One region of the Shewanella sp. 1311 genome, then DNA from elsewhere that is predicted to be linked to it. Evidence: predicted binding sites of a transcription regulator. Region 1 holds the regulator's gene; each other region holds the start of a gene.

Region 1 (5,304 bases):
GCTGAAGGCGGGTACTATGGCGGAGATAATGCCAAAGGACGGCAAAATCATGATGTAGACCTCAGGGTGGCCGAAGAACCAGAAAATATGCTGGAACATCACAGGATCGCCACCACCTGCCGCTTCGAAGAAGCTAGTACCGAAAAACTTATCGGTCAGTACCATAGTCACAGCGCCCGCAAGTACGGGCATCACAGCGATCAGCAGGAATGCAGTGATAAGCCAAGTCCACACAAACAGCGGCAACTTCATCCATGTCATGCCGGGCGCACGTAAATTCACTATGGTTACAATCACGTTGATTGCGCCCATGATCGAACTTATCCCCATGATATGAATAGAGAACACGAAGAGTGCCGTGCTGTCAGGACTATAAGTGGTAGACAGTGGCGCGTAGAAGGTCCAACCAAAGTTAGGTCCGCCGCCTTCCATAAACAGCGAACTGAGTAGGATGGTAAAGGCGAAGGGTAAGATCCAAAAACTCCAGTTATTCATCCGTGGCAGCGCCATATCGGGCGCACCAATCATCATAGGGATCAGCCAGTTTGCTAGCCCAGTAAAGGCGGGCATTACCGCGCCGAATACCATGATCAGCCCATGGACTGTGGTCATTTGGTTAAAGAAGTTGGGCTCGACCAATTGTAATCCGGGCTGAAACAGTTCAGCGCGGATCACCATGGCCATAGCGCCACCGGTTAAAAACATAATGAAGCTGAACCATAAATACAAAGTACCAATGTCTTTATGGTTGGTGGTTAGCACCCAGCGCATGATGCCCTTTGGCGCACCATGATGATGGTCATCATGGGCTGCGGTTTGATCTTGAGTCGTTGTGCTCATCATAATCCCCTACTGTCCATGGCTTGCGATATCAGCAGGTTGCACTGTATCGCCGGTATTGTTGCCCCAAGCATTGCGCTCATAGGTAATGACTGCTGCGAGTTGCTGTGGGCTGAGTTGTTTGCCAAATGCTTGCATAGCCGTGCCTGTTTTGCCGTGCATCACAATATCGAGATGATTGGCGACGGGCCCAGTGGCGATAGCACTGCCAGCGAGGGCGGGGAAGGCGGGTGGTATGCCTGCTCCCGTCAACTGATGGCAGGCCGCACAAGTGGTGGTGTAGACAGTTTCACCTTCGGCCATCAGTGCCTCATGGGTGAGAGTGGGGAGGCTCGCCGGATCCACTATGGTTGTGGAGTCGACAACTGCTGCGGGCTCAGTTGTAGGTGCGGGAGTTGGGGTCGTATTGGCTGGTGCGGTAGCAGGTGCCTGTGTGCCTGCACTACCGTTCATGTGCTCGTTGACGTCTTTGGCCTGTACAGCATCGCCAGTATTATTGCCCCAAGCATTACGCTCATAGGTAATCACAGCGGCAATTTCTTGTGCAGTCAATTGCTTACTAAAGGCTTGCATAGCCGTACCCGTTTTACCGTTGAGCACAATTTCAAGGTGGCCGCTGAGCGGTCCCGTTGCTATCGGACTGCCTTTGAGGTGTGGGAATACGCCTTGTAACCCCTCGCCATTGGGCTGGTGGCAGGCTGCGCAGTGCCCGAGGTAAACTTGCTCACCTTGGGTCATCAGATCATCTTTGCTAAGGGTCTGTGATAAAGCGGCTTGAGCGGCTTCTGCCGCCGCGCCTGCGGCTTGTTTCTGCTCCGTTACCCAAGCTTCAAACTCGGCTTCGGGTAAGGCTTGCACTACGATCGGCATAAAACCATGGTCTTTACCGCAGAGTTCGGCGCATTGACCACGGTAAATACCGGGTTTGTCGATGCGAGTCCAAGCCTCATTGATAAATCCTGGGTTGGCATCTTTCTTCACGGCAAAAGCAGGTACCCACCATGAATGGATGACATCTTCAGAGGTCATCAAAAATCGGATTTTGCGATTTATCGGCAGTACGAGCGGCTTATCGACTTCCAATAGGTAGTGTTCACCCTTGGTTTCGGTACCGTCGATTTGGGCTCTAGGGGTTGCGAGTATGCTGTAAAAATCAATGTCTTGATCGAAATAGCTGTAATGCCATTTCCATTGGGAACCCGTGACTTTAACGGTCAGATCGGCGTCACTGGGATCTTCCATCGCAATTAAGGTTTTTGTCGCAGGAATCGCCATTAAGATCAAAATGATAAATGGCAGAATCGTCCAAGCGATTTCAACTTTAGTGCTTTCGTGAAAGTGGGACGCGACAGCGCCTTTGGATTTTCTGTGGTTGATCATGGCGTAAATCATCACGCCAAAGACCACAAGGCCAATGGCGCAGCAGATATACAAGATGGTCATGTGCAAGTGATAAACCTTGCCACTGATCTCGGTTACGCCAGGGGTCATGTTGAACCGCATGTCCGCGGCGGCCAACGGTGGTGCGAATAACACCACGAGTAAACAATACAACAATTGCTTCACAAGACTTCTCCTCTGCCAATTGCGAATAGCAACTACAAAGAAGAGCAACACAGTAAGTCTCAACTCTATGCAAACTCTTCAGTTCCCAAAAAAGCTTTTTTGACTTCAACGTGCGTTGGCGGCTGTTACTTTTAATTAAGTATTATTACTGCTGGTATTAGCCACGCTGGCACATACGACTGAAATAAATCTGTTCTCTATTTTTAGTGGCATTTTGAACGCGATAACGGCTCGATTTATTTGCCACGGGCGGCGATATATCATCGCCGACTAAACCAACCATACTTGCTGTTTAAATATTGATCAAGATCACTTATTTATCTAATTGTCTGAAAAATTGCCAAAAAAAAGCCTCACATTCATAGGCGAGGCGGCTTTCAAGGTAAAAAATTAAATGAATATTTAATGCACAGCGCTAAAAAAAGATTGTTGGCCGAAGAGGCTACCTTGCTCAATGCGTACGTCGCCATGTAAGTGACTGTTTACGTCTTCTAGCACTATGCCCATGGCGCGGGCACTTTTAGCGACAATTTGCAGGCGACGATTATCGCGTGCATCTAATGATTGGGTCCAAGTAATAACCGCACTGGACGTACCACTTGTTAAGGCTTTTTCCATCGCCCACAGGGTTTCCACTTCATCTTTCGCGTGCACCAGCAAGACTCTATCCATACGCACGCCAGCGTTGGCGAGCATTTGTTTGTAGCCAATACTCGGCGGGTTGATGAGCACTAACCAACGGCCCTGTTGGCTTAACTGGGCGAGTTGCGCGCTCAGATGAATTAATTCTTGGCGACCTTGAGTCTTCGTTGGCATGCAGGCGATAGGTGCATGGTGCCAGTCATAGTCGGCATCACGTACTTCATCGAGCCACAAGCCCGGGTGGCGGGGTGCATTGCCAAGTAGTTTGTTCATAGCCAATCTCCATTACGGATCACACCGACGGCGAGTCCTTCAATTGTTAAACTTTGATAGCCTAAATCCACTTTAATCGGGGAATAGTCTTCATTTTCGGCGTGTAGATAGACCACATTACCTTTTTTTTCGAAACGTTTAACAGTGACATCGTCGTCGACTCTAGCGACAACCACTTGACCATTTCTAGCTTGTTGTACTTTATGAACTGCCAGCAAATCTCCTTCGAGAATGCCGATATTCTTCATGCTGTCGCCTTTAACCCGCAGTAAAAAATCGGCGGCGGGATGAAACATGCTGGGGTCGACTTGGTAGTACTGTTCAACATGTTCTTGGGCGAGAATAGGTTCGCCAGCGGCTACTTGACCGATAAGCGGTAAACCTGTTTCAGTTACTTCTTCGACTTCCGCAGTCAGACGAATGCCCCGCGATGTGCCTGGCATGATCTCAATGCAGCCCTTTTTCGCCAACGCTTTAAGATGCTCTTCAGCCGCATTGGCGCTCTTAAAACCTAAACGGGTCGCGATTTCTGCCCGAGTGGGTGGCATGCCAGTATCGGCAATATTTCGTTTAATTAGCTCTAAAATTTCAGCTTGGCGTGGCGTCAAAGGTCTCATGGTGTTTCCTGTTTTTCTATACAGTTACTGTTAGTATATACAGTATTATTTGCAGCGCAAGTATTAACCACTTTTTAGCTATGTTGGAGAGAATTAGCGAATATTACCCATAGTCTGGTATTCTACCGGGCTAGTAAACGTACTTAATTGCATAAGAATAATGCCTAAACACGACTCTCTTTGGTTGAAATCATTACGCTGGATCCAAAAACACTTAGTGCACACTATTGTTGTGCCTCAGGATCCCTTTGCCGATCTGAATCTGGATGCCTCCAGACCCCTTGCTTATGTGATGAAAACGGAATCGCTGAGTGACATCGCTGCCCTGAGTGAAATAACGGCTAAGTTAGGACTACCGAGCCCCTATGAGCCTTTAGTGGCAAATGGTGTGATTGCGCCTCGGGTTGTCTGCCTTCAAGGGCGTAAGCCGCTGTTTGGTGAGCGTGCCGGTAACGAGCCTTTCCTCGAATGCTTTATGCGTTTGTTGGCCGTGCATAAGGAGCGCCCTGAATTAGACATTCAACTGGTGCCCGTGAGCCTGTATTGGGGCCGCACGCCAGGGAAAGAAGACGACACTATGAAGGCGGCTGTGTTTGAGCGGGAAAACCCGACTTGGCTGCGCAAATGCTTGATGATTCTATTCTTAGGTCGACATAACTTCGTACAGTTTTCAAATGCGGTATCTCTGCGATACATGGCCGACGAACACGGCACTGACATGGGGATTGCCCATAAATTAGCGCGGGTCGCGCGGGTGCATTTCCGCCGTCAACGTAAGGTGATGACAGGGCCTGTGCTGCCAAATCGCCAAGCATTGTTTCATTCGCTGCTCAAATCTGAGTCGTTGCGTAAAGCGATTCAAGAAGAAGCGGCCAACAAAAAGATTTCTGAGACCCAAGCGCGCGAGACGGCTATTGAGTACCTTGATGAAATCGCTGCAGATTACTCAGATAGTTTAGTGCGTATTGCCGAGCGTTTTTTAACTTGGTTGTGGAACAAGCTTTACAGCGGGATCAACATTAAAGGCGCCGAGCAAGTTCGCCAGTTGCACCATGATGGCCACGAGATTGTCTATGTACCTTGTCATCGCAGCCACATGGATTACCTGCTGTTATCGTATATTTTGTACTATCAAGGTATGGTTCCGCCGCACATTGCCGCAGGTATTAACCTCAACTTCTGGCCCGCTGGACCTATGTTCCGTCGCGGTGGTGCCTTCTTTATCCGCCGTAGTTTTAATGGCAACAAGCTGTATACCGCAGTATTCCGTGAGTATTTAGATCAACTGTTTGCTAAAGGTTATTCGGTGGAATATTTCTCCGAAGGCGGCCGCTCACGTACGGGTCGTCTATTGGCGCCAAAAACC
Region 2 (5,304 bases), 1.6 Mb from region 1:
TTGCTCTTCTTCCGCTTTCAGTGCTTTTTCAACAATCGCTTGAGTCTCAGCTAACCCTTTGGCCGCATCGCCCATCACCGCAATCAAAGACGGAACCAGCTTATAGAAGAAAGCTTCGGTCGCGCCTAACTTGTTACCATGGCGAACTGCGCGGCGGATAATGCGGCGCAGCACATAACCGCGGCCTTCATTCGACGGCATAACGCCATCGGCAATAAGGAATGCACATGAACGGATATGGTCGGCAATGACGCGCAGTGACTTCTCGGTTAAATCGCTTACGCCGATGATTTCAGCCGCTTTGGCGATCAGCGTACGGAAGATATCGATTTCGTAGTTAGAATGTACGCCTTGCATAATCGCGGCAATACGCTCAATCCCCATGCCAGTATCAACCGATGGCTTAGGCAAAGGTAGCATTTCACCCGATGCTTGACGGTTGTACTGCATGAACACTATGTTCCAAATTTCGATGAAACGGTCACCATCTTCTTCAGGACTGCCAGGACGGCCGCCCCAAATGTGATCGCCATGGTCATAGAAAATCTCAGAACATGGGCCGCAAGGACCGGTATCACCCATTTGCCAGAAGTTATCTGACGCATAAGCAGCACCTTTATTGTCGCCGATACGGATAATGTTCTCGGCAGCAACACCAATCTTTTTATTCCAGATTTCAAAGGCTTCATCATCTGTTTGATAAATCGTGACGCACAGACGTTCTTTCGGCAGCTTTAAAGTTTCAGTTAAAAAAGTCCAGCCAAAACGGAGCGCTTCTTCTTTAAAATAATCACCAAAACTGAAGTTACCCAGCATTTCGAAAAAGGTGTGATGACGTGCTGTATAACCGACGTTATCTAAATCGTTATGCTTACCACCGGCGCGTACACAACGTTGAGCAGTGGTCGCACGCGTATAATTACGTTTGTCCATGCCAAGAAACACGTCCTTGAACTGGTTCATGCCTGCATTGGTAAATAAAAGTGTGGGATCGTTGCCTGGCACTAATGAACTACTGTCCACAACTTGATGACCATTGCTGCGGAAAAATTCGAGGAAAGCGCTTCTAAGCTCTGCTGTAGTTTGATACATGAAATCATCCTGAATTGGGTAAGCATTACCAGCTACGCCTTAGGCTAGCCGTATTTCTATTTGCCCAGCATTATAAGCAGACTAAGGAAGGACGACCAGCCTTGATTGGTGATATGCACATCAGGAATTTAATATTTTTGCGTGAATAGCCCATACCAGAGTAGCTAGAGGCAAAACAGCAATAATAAAGGACAATGACAGACTCTGCGGGTTAGGTGCAAAAAGTACAGTATTTGAGCAAGTGGGTAAAGTGTCGGGAACGAAAGCAACAAAGCCCATTTGATGACATTTTAGAAGAAATTTTCTGAGGGCTTGTTAAAGAAGCTTTTACAGTCTTAAGGTTACATCGCAATCGATGAATTGAGGCGATTAATAATCGTCGTCGAGATCATTGGGATCTGAATCTAACGCATAAGTGATTTGATCGTAGCTAAAGCCTTGGCCCATCAAAAACCGCACTCGTTTAGCCTTTTCCTTCGCGATGACATCCCGAGCTTTAGAGCCCTTCACTTCTGTTACGCGGGGAACACCATACTTTTTGGTGGCTTTATCTTTTGCTAGTTCAAACCAGTCACAATCGCTATTGGTTATCGCCGCTTCAATGCAATCTTTAGCCAAGCCTTTTTGCGCTATCGCTTGGCGAATGCGGATGGCACCGTGGCCTCGACTAATGTGGCTACGGACCAACAGTTCAGCATAGCGATTATCATTGATAAAACCGGAGGATTCGCAAGCATCGAGCACAGGTTCGATATCATTCAGTTCGAAACCTTTTTCGAGCAATTTATCGCGGATTTGTAGGCGGGAATAATCGCGGCGCGCTAACAGCGCGACCGCGATTTGACGGGCTGACTGACTCAGAATACTTCGCCTGTTTCTAAATCAACATTATCTTCCGTGCTAGCATCAGCTTTGGCAGCCAGTGCACTAGGATTGCTCAAAAGTAACTCACGTAATGTCTTGTCAATTTCAGTAGCAATGGCTGGGTTTTCAGTCAAATATTTACCTGCATTAGCACGGCCTTGACCGATTTTATCGCCTTTATAACTGTACCAAGCACCCGCTTTTTCAATCAACTTATGGGCTACGCCTAAGTCAACTAACTCACCAGTACGGTTAATACCTTGGCCATAAAGGATTTGGAATTCAGCTTGCTTGAACGGTGCTGCAACCTTGTTTTTCACCACTTTAACACGAGTTTCATTACCGACAACTTCATCGCCGTCTTTAATGGCACCAGTACGGCGAATGTCTAAACGGACAGAGGCATAGAACTTCAGTGCGTTACCGCCGGTTGTGGTTTCAGGGTTACCGAACATAACACCAATCTTCATCCGGATTTGGTTGATGAAGATAAGTAAGGTGTTAGATTGCTTTAAGTTACCCGCAAGTTTACGCATGGCTTGGCTCATCATACGTGCCGCTAGGCCCATGTGAGAATCACCAATTTCGCCTTCGATTTCAGCTTTAGGCGTTAATGCCGCCACTGAGTCGACGACGATAACGTCAACAGCGCCTGAGCGAGTTAATGCATCACAAATCTCAAGCGCTTGCTCGCCGGTATCTGGTTGCGAACACAGCAGGTTATCAATATCTACGCCCAATTTTTTAGCATAGATAGGGTCGAGTGCATGCTCAGCATCGATAAAGGCACAGGTTTTACCTTCACGTTGCGCTGCGGCAATCACTTCTAAAGTCAGTGTCGTTTTACCTGATGATTCAGGACCATAGATCTCAACGATACGACCCATTGGCAAACCGCCAGCGCCTAAAGCAACGTCCAGAGACAGAGAACCGGTAGAAATGGTCTCAACATCCATAGAGCGATCTTCACCCAGCTTCATGATGGAGCCTTTACCAAATTGTTTCTCAATTTGGATCAATACCGCAGCAAGTGCTTTCTCTTTATTTGGATCGACCTTCATTCCAGTTCCCTCATCAAGACAAGCCTTAAGCTGTCAAAAGTAATATTCAATTTACAAACGGGTAATTCAAAAAGCCGCGCTTTTTTCCTTAATTCTGCTGACTAGTATACTGTACAATCATACAGTATCAAGACCTGTGACTGAATTATTTTTAGCTAATGGGATTTTTTAATATGGCCAAGGTTTTAGCGAATATCAAATCGGATATTGCATTCCTTTGACGAATATCCGTCATCAAGGGCTCAATTTTCGGTAAATTATTGCTAAGATTGGCGCAGCAAATTTTGCGTGGTCTTTTTAGCTGAAAATTGTACAGCAGTCTTCTGCTTCCATAGCGCTTAATCCCACATAACCACGGCAGTCACAACGGACGATAACGATTTAATGAATGTAATTGATACCGATGATTTAGAAAAACATACTCCTATGATGCGTCAGTACTTGACCATGAAAGCAGAACATCACGACATGTTGCTGTTTTATCGCATGGGTGACTTCTACGAGTTGTTTTATGACGATGCTAAACGTGCTTCTGAGCTGTTAGGCATTTCACTCACGGCGCGCGGTAAAAGTGGTGGCGATCCTATCCCCATGGCGGGACTGCCTTACCATGCTGTGGAAGGCTATCTTGCGAAATTAGTTCAAATTGGTCAATCGGTTGCGATATGCGAACAAATTGGCGACCCAGCAACCTCTAAAGGTCCTGTTGAGCGTAAAGTGGTGCGTATCGTCACGCCTGGCACCTTAACCGACGAAGCCCTGCTGCAGGAACGCCAAGACAATCTATTGGCAGCGGTTTATCAAGGTAAAATCGGTTTTGGTTATGCCACTCTGGATGTTTCATCCGGACGTTTTGTGATTGCTGAGCTCGACACACGAGAGTCATTAGAAGCTGAATTGCAACGCACTAATCCCGTTGAAATTCTCTACAGTGAAGACTTTGGCGAACTAGGTCTACTAAACGGTTTTAAAGGTAAACGTCGTCGCCCTGAATGGGAATTTGATTACGACACTAGCATCAAGTTACTACTGGCTCAGTTTGGCACGAAAGACTTGCATGGTTTTGGTATTGCAGATGCACGTTTATCACTGCAGGCTGCAGGTTGCTTGATGCAATACGTCAAAGACACACAGCGCACAGCCCTGCCCCATATCAATGCCATTACCCGCTTTAATCAAACCGATAGCATAGTGCTTGATGCGGCAACGCGCCGAAATCTAGAACTCACTCAAAACCTTGCCGGTGGCCGCGATAATTCCTTGGCTGCAGTATTGGATAACACGGCGACGCCTATGGGCAGCCGCATGTTGCAACGCTGGATCCATCAGCCACTGCGAGATCCTAAGCACATCAAAGCACGCCAACAGGCGGTGGCTGAATTACTCGATACCGACGCCCACGAAGGTCTGCATGAGCAATTAAAGGCACTTGGCGATATCGAACGTATCATGGCAAGACTCGCGCTGCGTACCGCTCGCCCAAGGGACTTTGCCCGTTTACGTCAAGCACTGGGCTTACTACCTGAATTACAACAGAGTTTAAGCACACTGAGCGCGCCGCACACAACTCAATTACGGCAACACTTAGGTGAGTTCCCCGCTGAACAAGCCTTGCTTGAGCGCGCGATAGTCGATAATCCTCCCATGCTTATCCGCGATGGCGGTGTGATCCGTGAAGGCTACAACAGCGAATTAGATGAATGGCGCGGTCTTAGCGAAGGTGCGAGTGATTACTTAGTACAACTCGAAGCCAGAGAAAAAGAACGTACAGGTATCAACACACTTAAAGTCGGCTATAACCGTGTACACGGCTATTACATTGAAGTGAGCCGCTTGCAATCCTCGCAGGTGCCGCTCAATTATCAACGACGTCAAACCCTTAAGAATATGGAGCGTTATATCACGCCCGAACTTAAGGAGTACGAAGAAAAAGTGCTCTCGAGCCAAGGTAAAGCACTGGCACTCGAAAAGCAGTTATGGGAACAATTATTTGATCTTATTCTGCCAAAATTACATGAATTACAAGCTTTTGCTCGAGCGGCGGCAGAACTTGATGTGTTAAGTAACTTTGCTGAGCGCGCCGAAACCTTAGGCTACACTTGCCCTGAGCTGAGCCAAGATATCGGCGTACAGATAGAGGCTGGTCGTCACCCAGTGGTGGAACGTGTGAGTCAAACACCGTTTATCGCTAACCCAGTCACCTTGCACAATCAAAGACGTATGTTGATTGTCACCGGACCTAACATGGGCGGTAAATCGACCTATATGCGTCAAGTCGCTTTGATCA
Region 3 (5,304 bases), 2.1 Mb from region 1:
AGAATAAACAATTTTTCCAACGCTTCCACGATGCCCAAAATTTAGTCACTCGCTTAGCAAAACATTTGCTTGAAAATGAAGTGTATTTAGCAACGGGAGAACGCCTCACGGTTGAAATGTTGCAGCTGCTGGGTATTAATATCGGCATGGAGCAAGGGCCTGAATCGGTTTACTATTTACTTGAGCAGGCTTTGATCAACACGGCTTCTGGGACAGTCGTGAATCCGTTATTTTTAAATCATTTTGGTCAAATGCTCGACTACAACACTAACCCGATTTTTGCCCTGCTGCATGAGGCTATTTACTGCCAGCACTCAGCTTCACAATGGGCGGCACACAGAGTAAGACAACAATTCCCCGCCTTTAATTATCAGCAAGGTAAACCATTTTTATTCACCGGCGAGATGATTTACCCTTGGATGTTTGACCAATTCAGTCACTTAGTTCCGCTTAAAGCCGCGGCAGAAATCCTTGCCCATAAATCAGATTGGCCTGCACTGTATAATCTTGAACAACTTGCGCAAAACCGCGTCCCCGTTGCCGCAACCATTTACAGTGAAGATATGTTTGTCGAGATGCAATATAGCCTAGAAACCGCGCAACAGGTCGGCAGGCTAAAGTATTGGTTAACGTCAGAATATGAACACAACGGCATTCGCATGGATGGTGAGCACATACTGGATAAGCTCATCAGCTTAAACCGAGGCGACACCTTAAGATAAAGGTTAATTTTAAGGGCTAATTAAGTTAACGCTGACATTATAAACCTGCTCCTCATCTATTGAGTGATTTTGGCAAGTTTCAACGACCTATTTCCGTATGAGTAAACCGTTTTGGTTTACTCTTTTTTTTTGCCAAAATTTAGGGCTATTTCCAGCCATTTAATGGCCGGAAATGCCCCTAAAACCAATGATACTCGTGCCTATCAAACCTCAGAAGCCACTTTGCGTGTTCGACTCCGAGTCCCTGAACTCGCACTCGACTTTTTCGCACTGCTACTTGTTGTTGTACTTGTTTTAGCGGTACTTGCCGTGCCAGTGCGTTTTGTCGAGCTAGAGGCTTTACGGTAAGGCGACTTACGATAACCGGATTTATTCCCAGCCGTTTTACGATAACCTTGGCCTTTTAAACCATTAAGCGCGGTGGGCAGTTGTGCTCCTGCATTGTGAATAAGCGTGGATAAAGTACCGAGCAGCGGTTGCATAAAGGCTTGATAGGAGGTTTCTTTATGACAAATACCGTTCAAGCTTGCTTCCCAAAGGGCAGTCATGTCAGGCGTTGTTGCACTCGCGGGTAAGCTGTTAATTAATCCCTTACCCACATCCGTCGAAACGATAGATTTACCTAAGCGTTGTAAAAAAACGCGTTTAAACAGTAGTTCAATAATGCCTGCACGGGTGGCTTCAGTACCTAAGCCATCAGTTTCTTTGAGAATTTTACGGATCTCAGGGTCGGTTACGTAACGGCTAATCCCCGTCATAGCACTGAGTAAAGTGGCATCGGTAAAGGCCTTTGGCGGCTGAGTATTTTTCTCCAGTAACTCGCCTCGAGTACAATGCAAAGCCTGACCTAGTTTCAGAGGCGGTAATTGGCCGATAAACTCGTCATTCTCCTCATCATCCTTACCCGCATTTTCCTCCGTCGACTTGTTGCCACTCGGCTTACTACCATTTGGCTCTTGGCGGGCAAAGAGCAGCTTCCAGCCAAGAGATTTATCCTGACGCGCCTTGGTATTAAATAAGCCGCCCTCTATTGTCACTTGTACTGTGGTTTCACTGTAACAATAGGCCGGATAAAACTGGGCTAAGTACTGGCGGGCAACATGAAGATATAACTGCCTCTCACGCTGACTCAAGTTGGATAAGTTAGCCGTCTTCTCGGTAGGAACAATGGCGTGGTGGGCATCCACTTTTTTATCATCCCATGCCTTGGATTTAAGCCGTGGATCGGGGGCATCGGCGCCTTGCAGTAACTCAGCGGCACCACCGCTAATCGCCCTAAGAACCGACGGCGCTAGGCTATGTTGCTCGACGGGTAAATAACGGCTGTCGGAGCGGGGATAGGTAATGAGTTTATGGCGTTCATACAAACTCTGGCAGGTATCGAGTACATCCTTAGCACTCATGCCAAACCGTTTCGCCGCATCAATCTGCAACGCGGATAAGCTGTAGGGCAATGGCGGATTCTGTTTCTTGTCCTTAGCCACTAATTGAGTGACTAAGGCGGGTTTATCACTGATGCGACTCACCACATTTTGCGCTAACCCTCTGGCTAGTACTCGCCCTTCTTCGTCCATATAGGGCTGACAAGCTTCGCTGGGTTGCCACTTAGCGCTGAAGTTTTCCTGCTTTTCGGTCGCCAAATGCGCTAGCACTTCATAGAAAGGTTTAGATTGAAAATTAGCAATCTCTTCATCACGGCGCACCACTAGCCCGAGTAAAGGCGTTTGCACTCGCCCGACGGACAATACGCCTTGATAACCAACCTTTTTACCTTGGATAGTGTACGCGCGGGTCATATTCATGCCGTAGAGCCAATCGGCGCGGCTACGGGCTAAGGCCGATGTGGACAAAGGAATAAACTCTCGATTACTGCGCAGCTGCGTTAGCGCCCGTTTTACGGCTTGTGGGTTTAAGTCGCTGATCAGTAAACGCTGAGTTTGATGTAACTTGTCACCCCTCACGCCAAGATAGGCAATCACTTCATCCACGAGTAACTGCCCTTCACGGTCGGGATCGCCCGCATTGACCAGCGTATTGGCTTGTTTGACTAATCGTTTTAGCACTGTGAGTTGACTGCGAGTTGCGGCCTTAGGTTTTAGTTGCCACTTGTCAGGCACTATTGGCAAGTGCTCGAATTTCCACGACTTAAATTCGGGATTATAGGCATCAGGTTCTGCTTGTTCGAGCAAGTGACCGACACACCAAGACACGCAATCGCCATTGGCGGCTTCGATAAATCCATCGCCTTTTTTATGGGGTTTAGGCAATACATCGGCAATGGCCCGCCCTAGGCTAGGTTTTTCTGCGATATAGAGGATCATACAAACACCAGGCACTGGATATAATTACAGTATAATTTAGCCCAAACGCCCGATGAGTGCAAATTTCTGTGGCAAACCGAGCTTAAATACCAAAGCTCAAGTGTAAATTCAATTGCGAATAATTCTCAACAACTACTAGAATACACTAAATTTTAGAGGAGTGGCTATGAGACAATTTGCAATAAATGCGCGGCAGACGATGACAATCAGTCCAGCATTGATATTAAGATTCAATCAGTTACTGCTATTTCATAGCCTGATGTTACTCGCGATAAGCATGCTCACCAGCACTTGGCTGGGACAAATGAAAATCATCGACATGCCTTTAGCATGGGGATTCATGTTAGTAATGCCCATTGCGGTGAGTTTATCGCTACTGCTAAAACACCAAGTCACCCGCCATAGCTTAAGCAGCTTATTCGGGGTGTGGATGCTGCTGTGGATCTGGGGATAAACACGACAAAACCTATGGCTGAAAAGATCAGCAGCCTCGCATGCGGATGTCGAGAACAAACACTCATAGATGTTCCCCCTCGCCCAATCGCGATACCTTTCCCAAGTGGCGGTTAACGCTCCATAAAAAAGCCATAAAAAAAGCCAATGACATTATCACTGGCTTTTTATCCGCCTAACGTTTCACCTTATGGGTGACAGACGTTATGCAGTTCTAAGTTAGTACCTATATCTTTGTTACGATCCGCTTTAGCATCGTCATTACGCAGTTGCGTCAAGTGATCTAAATACGCTTGATCTACATCGTTAGTGATGTAATGACCATCAAAAACAGAGGTTTCGAAACGCTTAATCGCTGGATTTTCCATTCTTACCGCTTCGATTAAATCAGGTAAGTCTTGGAAAATAATGCCATCGGCACCAATTAACTTAGCGATTTCATCGGCATCACGGCCATGGGCGATCAACTCGTTTGACGTTGGCATGTCGATACCATATACGTTCGGGAAACGAATTTCCGGTGCGGCAGAGGCAAAGTACACTTTCTTGGCACCCGCTTCACGGGCCATTTCGATGATTTGCTCAGACGTCGTACCGCGAACGATAGAGTCGTCCACCAGCAAGACATTTTTGCCTTTGAATTCAGTGTTAATCGCATTCAACTTGCGACGCACTGACTTCTTACGTTCCTGTTGACCCGGCATGATAAAAGTACGACCAATATAACGGTTTTTCACAAAACCTTGGCGGTATGGTAAGTCCATGCAACGGGCAATTTCCAGCGCGATATCGCAAGAAGTTTCAGGAATAGGGATCACCACGTCGATGTCATGATCGTACCATTCTTTCTTAATCTTCTCGCCAAGCTTAGCGCCCATGTTTACGCGACTGGCATAAACAGACACTTTATCGATAGTCGAATCTGGACGGGCAAAATAAACGAATTCGAAGATACAAGGGGCGTAGCTAGGTTCTGCTGCACATTGACGGGTATACAGCTGACCATCAATTGACACGTAAATCGCTTCACCTGGCGCCACATCACGCATCACTTCAAAACCGACGGCATCGAGTGCCACGCTTTCAGAAGCGACCATATATTCAGTACCCGTTGGCGTTTCGTGCTTACCTAACACCAGAGGACGAATACCAAATGGGTCACGGAACGCGACTAGGCCTTGACCGATAATCATAGCCACAACCGCATAGGCACCACGAGCTTGCTGGTGTACGTTAGCGACGGCATCGAACACTTCTTCCGACGTCAGGGTCAAACTCGTAGTTTTTTGCAGTTCGTCGGCCAACAGGTTGAGCAACACTTCAGAATCTGAAGTGGTGTTCACATGGCGACGTTTTTTGATCAGCCCTTCGGCTAATTCGACTGTATTGGTTAAGTTGCCGTTGTGGGCTAAAGAGATCCCAAATGGCGAGTTAACATAGAAAGGCTGCGCTTCAGATGCGCTTGAACTGCCCGCTGTTGGATAACGCACATGGCCAATACCTGCATTACCTTGTAGGCGTTGCATGTGTTTGACTTCAAAAACGTCTTTGACCAGACCATTGGCTTTACGCAGTCTGAAAGCACCACGATCAATGGTCACAATACCTGCCGCATCCTGACCTCTGTGCTGCAACACTGTCAGTGCATCATAAATGGTCTGATTAACCGATGATTGGCCAACTATTCCGACGATACCACACATGGGTAAGCTTCCTCATTGTAAGATGTTCTATGCCCTTTCATGTTGAAATATAAGCAAATGATAAAGTAAACCTCTAGCCTTTCGGCTTAAGTGCTACCTATCGGT
Region 4 (5,304 bases), 1.3 Mb from region 1:
CAATTGAATTTCCGTTACCGCCTGCCCCATAGCTAACGCCGTTAATGCTGCAAAAACGGGCACGAGATTAAAAAAGATCGATGCCTTAGCGGGGCCAAGCGCTTTAACGCCGTTAATCCAAAACAGATAACCGAGCACAGTAGCGAATAAACCTATGTAGAGCACGCTAGACAAAGCCATCGTCGACAGCCCCATCAACTCCTGCCAAGCGTGAAACTCACCACGGCCTAGCCCAACAACGGACATAGACACACTAGCAGCTATCATACTCAGCAAGGTAAATGGCAACACAGGCAACCAATGGCCGACCCGTTGCGAACAAATGGTATAACCACTCCACGCCAACATGCCGGCGGCAATCATCACATCACCTTGGTTAAAACTAAAGTTGAGCAACTGCTGCACACTGCCATTGGTGATCACTAGCAGTACGCCCGCCAAACCACCGACTAAGCTGAACACTTGTTGTCTGCTGAGCCATTCACGCTGTAATAGCGCGTTGACGATTGAAGTCACTAGCGGGCTGAGCGCCATAATCAAGGCGCCATTGGCGGCAGAGGTGTGCTGCAGCCCATTAAATAACGCCAGATTTAAGCCGCCCACACCAATCACGCCCACCAGCGCTATGACAGTGTATTGTGCCAAACTCAATTTGGGCCAAGCTTGACGAGTGAAAACGATATATAACGCCAGAGTCACCGCCGCAATGGTAAAACGCCAGAATACGAGGGATTCACCTGACATATCCTCCAGCACTCGCTTAGCTATGGGAAACACGCTGCCCCAGCTAAAAACGCAAATAAGTAGACAAACGAATGTCATGTAAGGTGTATGGGATTTCATATCGGACTCTAGGGAGATAATTGGGATTGAGCTTAGTTTATAAGTTTCATATATTATTAAAACCTACAAGATTGAGAGCTTAAATTCCAAATATGAAACTTAATTATTCCTTAGACGATATGCGCTTATTTTGGGTGGTGGCACAACAAGGGAGCTTTAAGCTCGCGGCGCAACACTTAGGCATTCCACCTTCAACCTTAAGCCGTCGAATCAATCTGTTAGAACAATCATTAGGCCTGCGTTTACTGCACAGAGACGCCCATAGAGTCAACCTTACCGCCACAGGTCAGCGTTATCTCGAACGCTGTGGCCCGCTGTTTATCGAGTTAAACCAGGTATCCGGTGAGTTGCATGCGGATAAACATCAAGCGGTTGGCAAACTGCGGATCTCGGCGCCTATCAATACAACCTATCGCTGGCTAGGTGAATCACTCAACGCCTTCCAACGGCATTATCCCAATATCGACATCGATTTAAGCCTGTCGAACATGAATATCGATGTCAGTGAAAACGCCATCGATATCGCCTTTCGAGTGGGTGAACCTAAAGATCCCGATTGGATTGCAAGGCCGCTCACCACGATTAGCTTTGTGCTTTGCGCCAGCACATCGGCAACCCAGTGGCATACACTGCAAGCCATAGAAGCACTCGAACAACATCCGGTTATCATCGCAAAGCCCGTAAAAACATGGCGCTTACAACACAATATCACAGGACAAGATTTCGAGTTTGAGCCGAGGGGGAATATCAAATTAGCCGTCGATGATATGGCGATCGCCAGTCAGGCTGTAGTGGCGGGACTCGGTATTGGGCTATTACCCATCAGCATGGCGAGTGAACAGATACAAAGCGGCAAGCTCGTTCAAATACTGCCAGAATGGCAAGGTATTCCGCGCACCGCCTACTTGATGTATCGCGATCGGGACAATTTACCCTTGCGGGTCAGACTGTTAATTGATTTTATGTTGGCGAATCCACCCGAGGCTTATTGAGCCATTCAGGCATGAGTCTGCGGCGTATCGACTCAGTAAACAGCTAGAGCGCTAAATCAAGCTGAGTCTGGGCATTTGGGATTTCGGGCACTGCGAGGATAGAATCGGCGAGTCCTACCGAAATACCCAATAGACGAATGCCGCGCCCCTCTTGCCTTGCCATCGCCTGTGCGAGTAGATCATAAAACATCACAATCGAGACTTCATCACTACGATGCTCAATGGTGGTTTGCTTGAAATCATTAAACTTGAGCTTGACCACTTGCTTGTGAATTTTGCGCTCTTTAGCGCTGCGGCTCAAACGTAGGGCTAATTCTTGGATCAATCCCGGCATCACTTGTTGGCACTGCTCTAGGCTATAAATATCCTTCGCCAGCGTGGTTTCAACACCCACTGATTTACGTTCCCTGTCAGCGGAAATGCCCCGCTCATCGATGCCTTGGGAACGCTCAATCAAGACGCCACCAAACTTGCCGAATCGCGCCAATAACTCAGGTTTAGAATAGGCTTGCACATCACCACAGGTATTGAGCCCAAGCGAGGAGAGCTTTTCGGCGGTGACTTTGCCGACACCGGGAATTTTACGCAGCGATAAGGTTTTAACAAAATCAGGAAGTGTCTCTGGAGTAATCACATATTGGCCGTTTGGCTTATTCAAATCCGAGGCAACTTTAGCCAAAAACTTCACCGGTGCTATGCCTGCCGAAGCGGTTAACCCAGTTTCGGCTAAGATATCGCTGCGAATGGCCTGCGCAATCAAGGTCGCCGAGCCCTTATATTGTTGGCACTCACTCACGTCTAAATAGGCTTCATCTAAGGACAACGGCTCAATCAATGGGGTATAACGGGAGAAGATTTCACGAATTTGCAGCGACACATCTTTATAAACCTGCATCCGCCCAGGAACCAAAATGAGATCGGGACACAACTTAAAGGCATAAGCGGTCGCCATCGCCGAACGCACACCGAATTTACGTGCCTCATAACTGCAAGTGCTAATAACACCACGACGATCGCTGCTGCCGCCCACAGCTAAAGGCTTGCCACGGTATTCGGGAAAGTCGCGCATTTCCACTGCCGCAAAATAGCAGTCCATATCGATGTGAATAATTTTTCGCACGTTGAATTCCTCCAACGCCAAAATACTGTATATAAAAACAGTAATCAAGTGTTCGTCATCAATTTAGCGAGGATCGGGCGGGAAACCTAAAATAAAAAGGAGCCTAAGCTCCTTTTGTGAGTGCACTATGAGTGATGCCGTGATTGAGCTGATGATCAGTGAGCGAATAGTTCACTGACCAGCTCAGGCTTAAATCTTAAATTGGCCGATATTGCGAGTAAGTGCGCGGGTCATATCTTCAAAGCCTTGCAAGCTTTGCGACAAGTCCTGACTCGAAAGCAAAGACTGATCCGACAACCCCCGCACATTATCGACATTGAGCGCCACTTCCTCGGCTGCCACGGCTTGCTGATCGATTGCTACGGTTATTTCAACCGTTTGCTGTTGGATTGACATAATCGCCGTCGCAATATCATTCAGTGCCGCTTCGACCTGAGTCGTTAGCTCTTGCCCCGCTTTCGCTTGCTCAACGCCCGATTCCATCACTTGCTCAGCCTGCAATGCGCTTTGTTGCAAGGTTTGGATAATGCCTTGAATGTTAGCGGTAGAATCTTGGGTACGCGATGCCAACGTGCGCACTTCGTCGGCCACCACAGCAAAGCCGCGACCTTGCTCACCCGCACGCGCCGCTTCAATCGCCGCATTCAATGCCAATAGATTGGTTTGTTCGGCAATGTTACGGATCACGCTCAAGACTTCACCGATTTGCTCTGAGCTATTGCGTAAGTGTTTAATCACTTTCGCCGCCGCAATCACTTGTTGCGACAGTGCCTTCATCCCTTCGGTCGCACGGGAAACAATCTGTGTACCATCGTGGGCTTGAGTCTGCGCCTTCTGGGCAAAATCATTCGCCCGCTGGGCACTGACAGCCATTTCTTGACTGGTTTGCGCCATTTGCGTTGCGGCGGTGGCAACCGAATCTATCTGCTGCTTTTGCGATGAGACCGACGACACGGCTAAGTCGCAGATTTGCCGCGCATCGATAACGCCCGTGCCAACCTCTTGGGTTAAGCTGCGTGTATCCAACAACATATGCTGCACTTTCTCGGCAAAGCGGTTAAAAGCATCGCCAAGTTTACCTAACTCATCTTCTCGATCCATTAGAATACGTTTTGATAAATCACTGTCACCTTCGGCGATATCTTCCATCGCATCCAATAACTTAGCTAACTGGCGTCTAAAGGGCAGCAACATCAACCACACGGTCACGCCCATTAGCAGCATGATACCTATGGCAACCATACTGGCATTCCAGAACGCGGCGGTCACTGGTGCTTCAATCACTTCGTGAGGCAACATAAAGGCTAAGTGCCACTTTTGTTTGGGATAATCGCCGCCCACAGTCACAAAGCTCACCCGCTGGGGAACGCCATTAAATGTAACATTAGCAAACCCTTGCGCTTCTCTTTGCATCTGTTGTCTTAAGGCGGAAAATCCTGATGTGTCCTTAAACTGAGTATCCACTTGATTCGCCAAGGAGCCCGGCGGGAAACGCTCGGAAAAACCAGGGAAATACACTAGCTTGCCTTCGTCTGTCATTAAGAAAGCTTGGCCAAAATCACGGTATTTAATCGGTGCCAGCAGGGATTTTCCAATAGTATCAATCAAGATATCCATGCCGCCGATACCAATCAGCTCACCATTCGCCGCATAAACGGGGGTTTTAACCGTGGCAGAAATTGAACCATCGTTCGCATCGACCGCTGGATCGCCAACAAAGAGCCCGGCTTGATCGATCGCTTCCTGCCACCAAGGTCGTTTGTTGGTGTAGTAATCTGGATCGCCATCAAAACGGCCATTAAGGTCAAAGTACTCGAAGGTATTGGCCGAGCCAAAAAACACCGATTTAACATCACTATCGCGATCAGAGAAAGACTTAAAGTAACCAATAATGTCTTGGTACTGGCGATCAGCCGCGAGGTGACTGCCACGGGCGTGATACTGAGTAAACCACTTCACTAAACCCGGCTCGGCAAACACTGAATGGATCACTTGGCCCTTAGCAATAAAGTAACCGCTAATCTCATTGGCTTTTAAGGCAACTAACGCCGAAATATCCGCATCGACCTGCTTTCGCGTGTTATCACTTTCTTTCGTCACCAACAAAGCGGCGACTAAGGTAAGCAGTACTGCAAGCGCACCAACGATAGTAACCACTAACTGCAAACTTAGAGAACGTTTCATATATCCCATCAATCTTCCCGTCTGGCTGACCAACAACTTAACAATATGGCTCGCAAAAATAGTTTTACACGGTAACAATTTTTACCTGTTAACAACAGATGAAATCGACATAAAAAACGTAAATAAGTATTTGTAAAGAAAGGATATTGAACGTATAACAGGATT

What was found. The regulator LexA, encoded in region 1, represses DNA repair genes until DNA is damaged. The targets are predictions, from matches to a motif close to TACTGTATNNNNATACAGTA.
Region 2: a site for LexA is predicted at 3,125-3,144, ahead of recA (recombinase RecA). Genes of this name have one in related genera too.
Region 3: a site for LexA is predicted at 3,056-3,075, ahead of AC5YB3_RS03325 (DNA topoisomerase III). Genes of this name have one in related genera too.
Region 4: a site for LexA is predicted at 2,979-2,998, ahead of dinB (DNA polymerase IV). Genes of this name have one in related genera too.

The regions. Positions count from the first base shown of each region.
Region 1 covers NZ_CM181686.1:2,813,568-2,818,871, forward strand. Annotated here, with positions in the region: gene ctaD (cytochrome c oxidase subunit I) at 1-840, opposite strand, end outside; gene coxB (cytochrome c oxidase subunit II) at 850-2,406, opposite strand; gene AC5YB3_RS12665 (cell division inhibitor SulA) at 2,809-3,321, opposite strand; gene lexA (transcriptional repressor LexA) at 3,318-3,938, opposite strand; gene plsB (glycerol-3-phosphate 1-O-acyltransferase PlsB) at 4,099-5,304, shown strand, end outside.
Region 2 covers NZ_CM181686.1:1,170,491-1,175,794, forward strand. Annotated here, with positions in the region: gene alaS (alanine--tRNA ligase) at 1-1,092, opposite strand, end outside; gene AC5YB3_RS05345 (regulatory protein RecX) at 1,462-1,932, opposite strand; gene recA (recombinase RecA) at 1,950-3,017, opposite strand; gene mutS (DNA mismatch repair protein MutS) at 3,402-5,304, shown strand, end outside.
Region 3 covers NZ_CM181686.1:737,856-743,159, forward strand. Annotated here, with positions in the region: gene AC5YB3_RS03320 (alpha/beta fold hydrolase) at 1-722, shown strand, start outside; gene AC5YB3_RS03325 (DNA topoisomerase III) at 926-3,043, opposite strand; gene AC5YB3_RS03330 (hypothetical protein) at 3,210-3,497, shown strand; gene purF (amidophosphoribosyltransferase) at 3,685-5,199, opposite strand.
Region 4 covers NZ_CM181686.1:1,525,607-1,530,910, forward strand. Annotated here, with positions in the region: gene AC5YB3_RS07040 (DMT family transporter) at 1-843, opposite strand, end outside; gene AC5YB3_RS07045 (LysR family transcriptional regulator) at 936-1,835, shown strand; gene dinB (DNA polymerase IV) at 1,879-2,955, opposite strand; gene AC5YB3_RS07055 (methyl-accepting chemotaxis protein) at 3,145-5,148, opposite strand.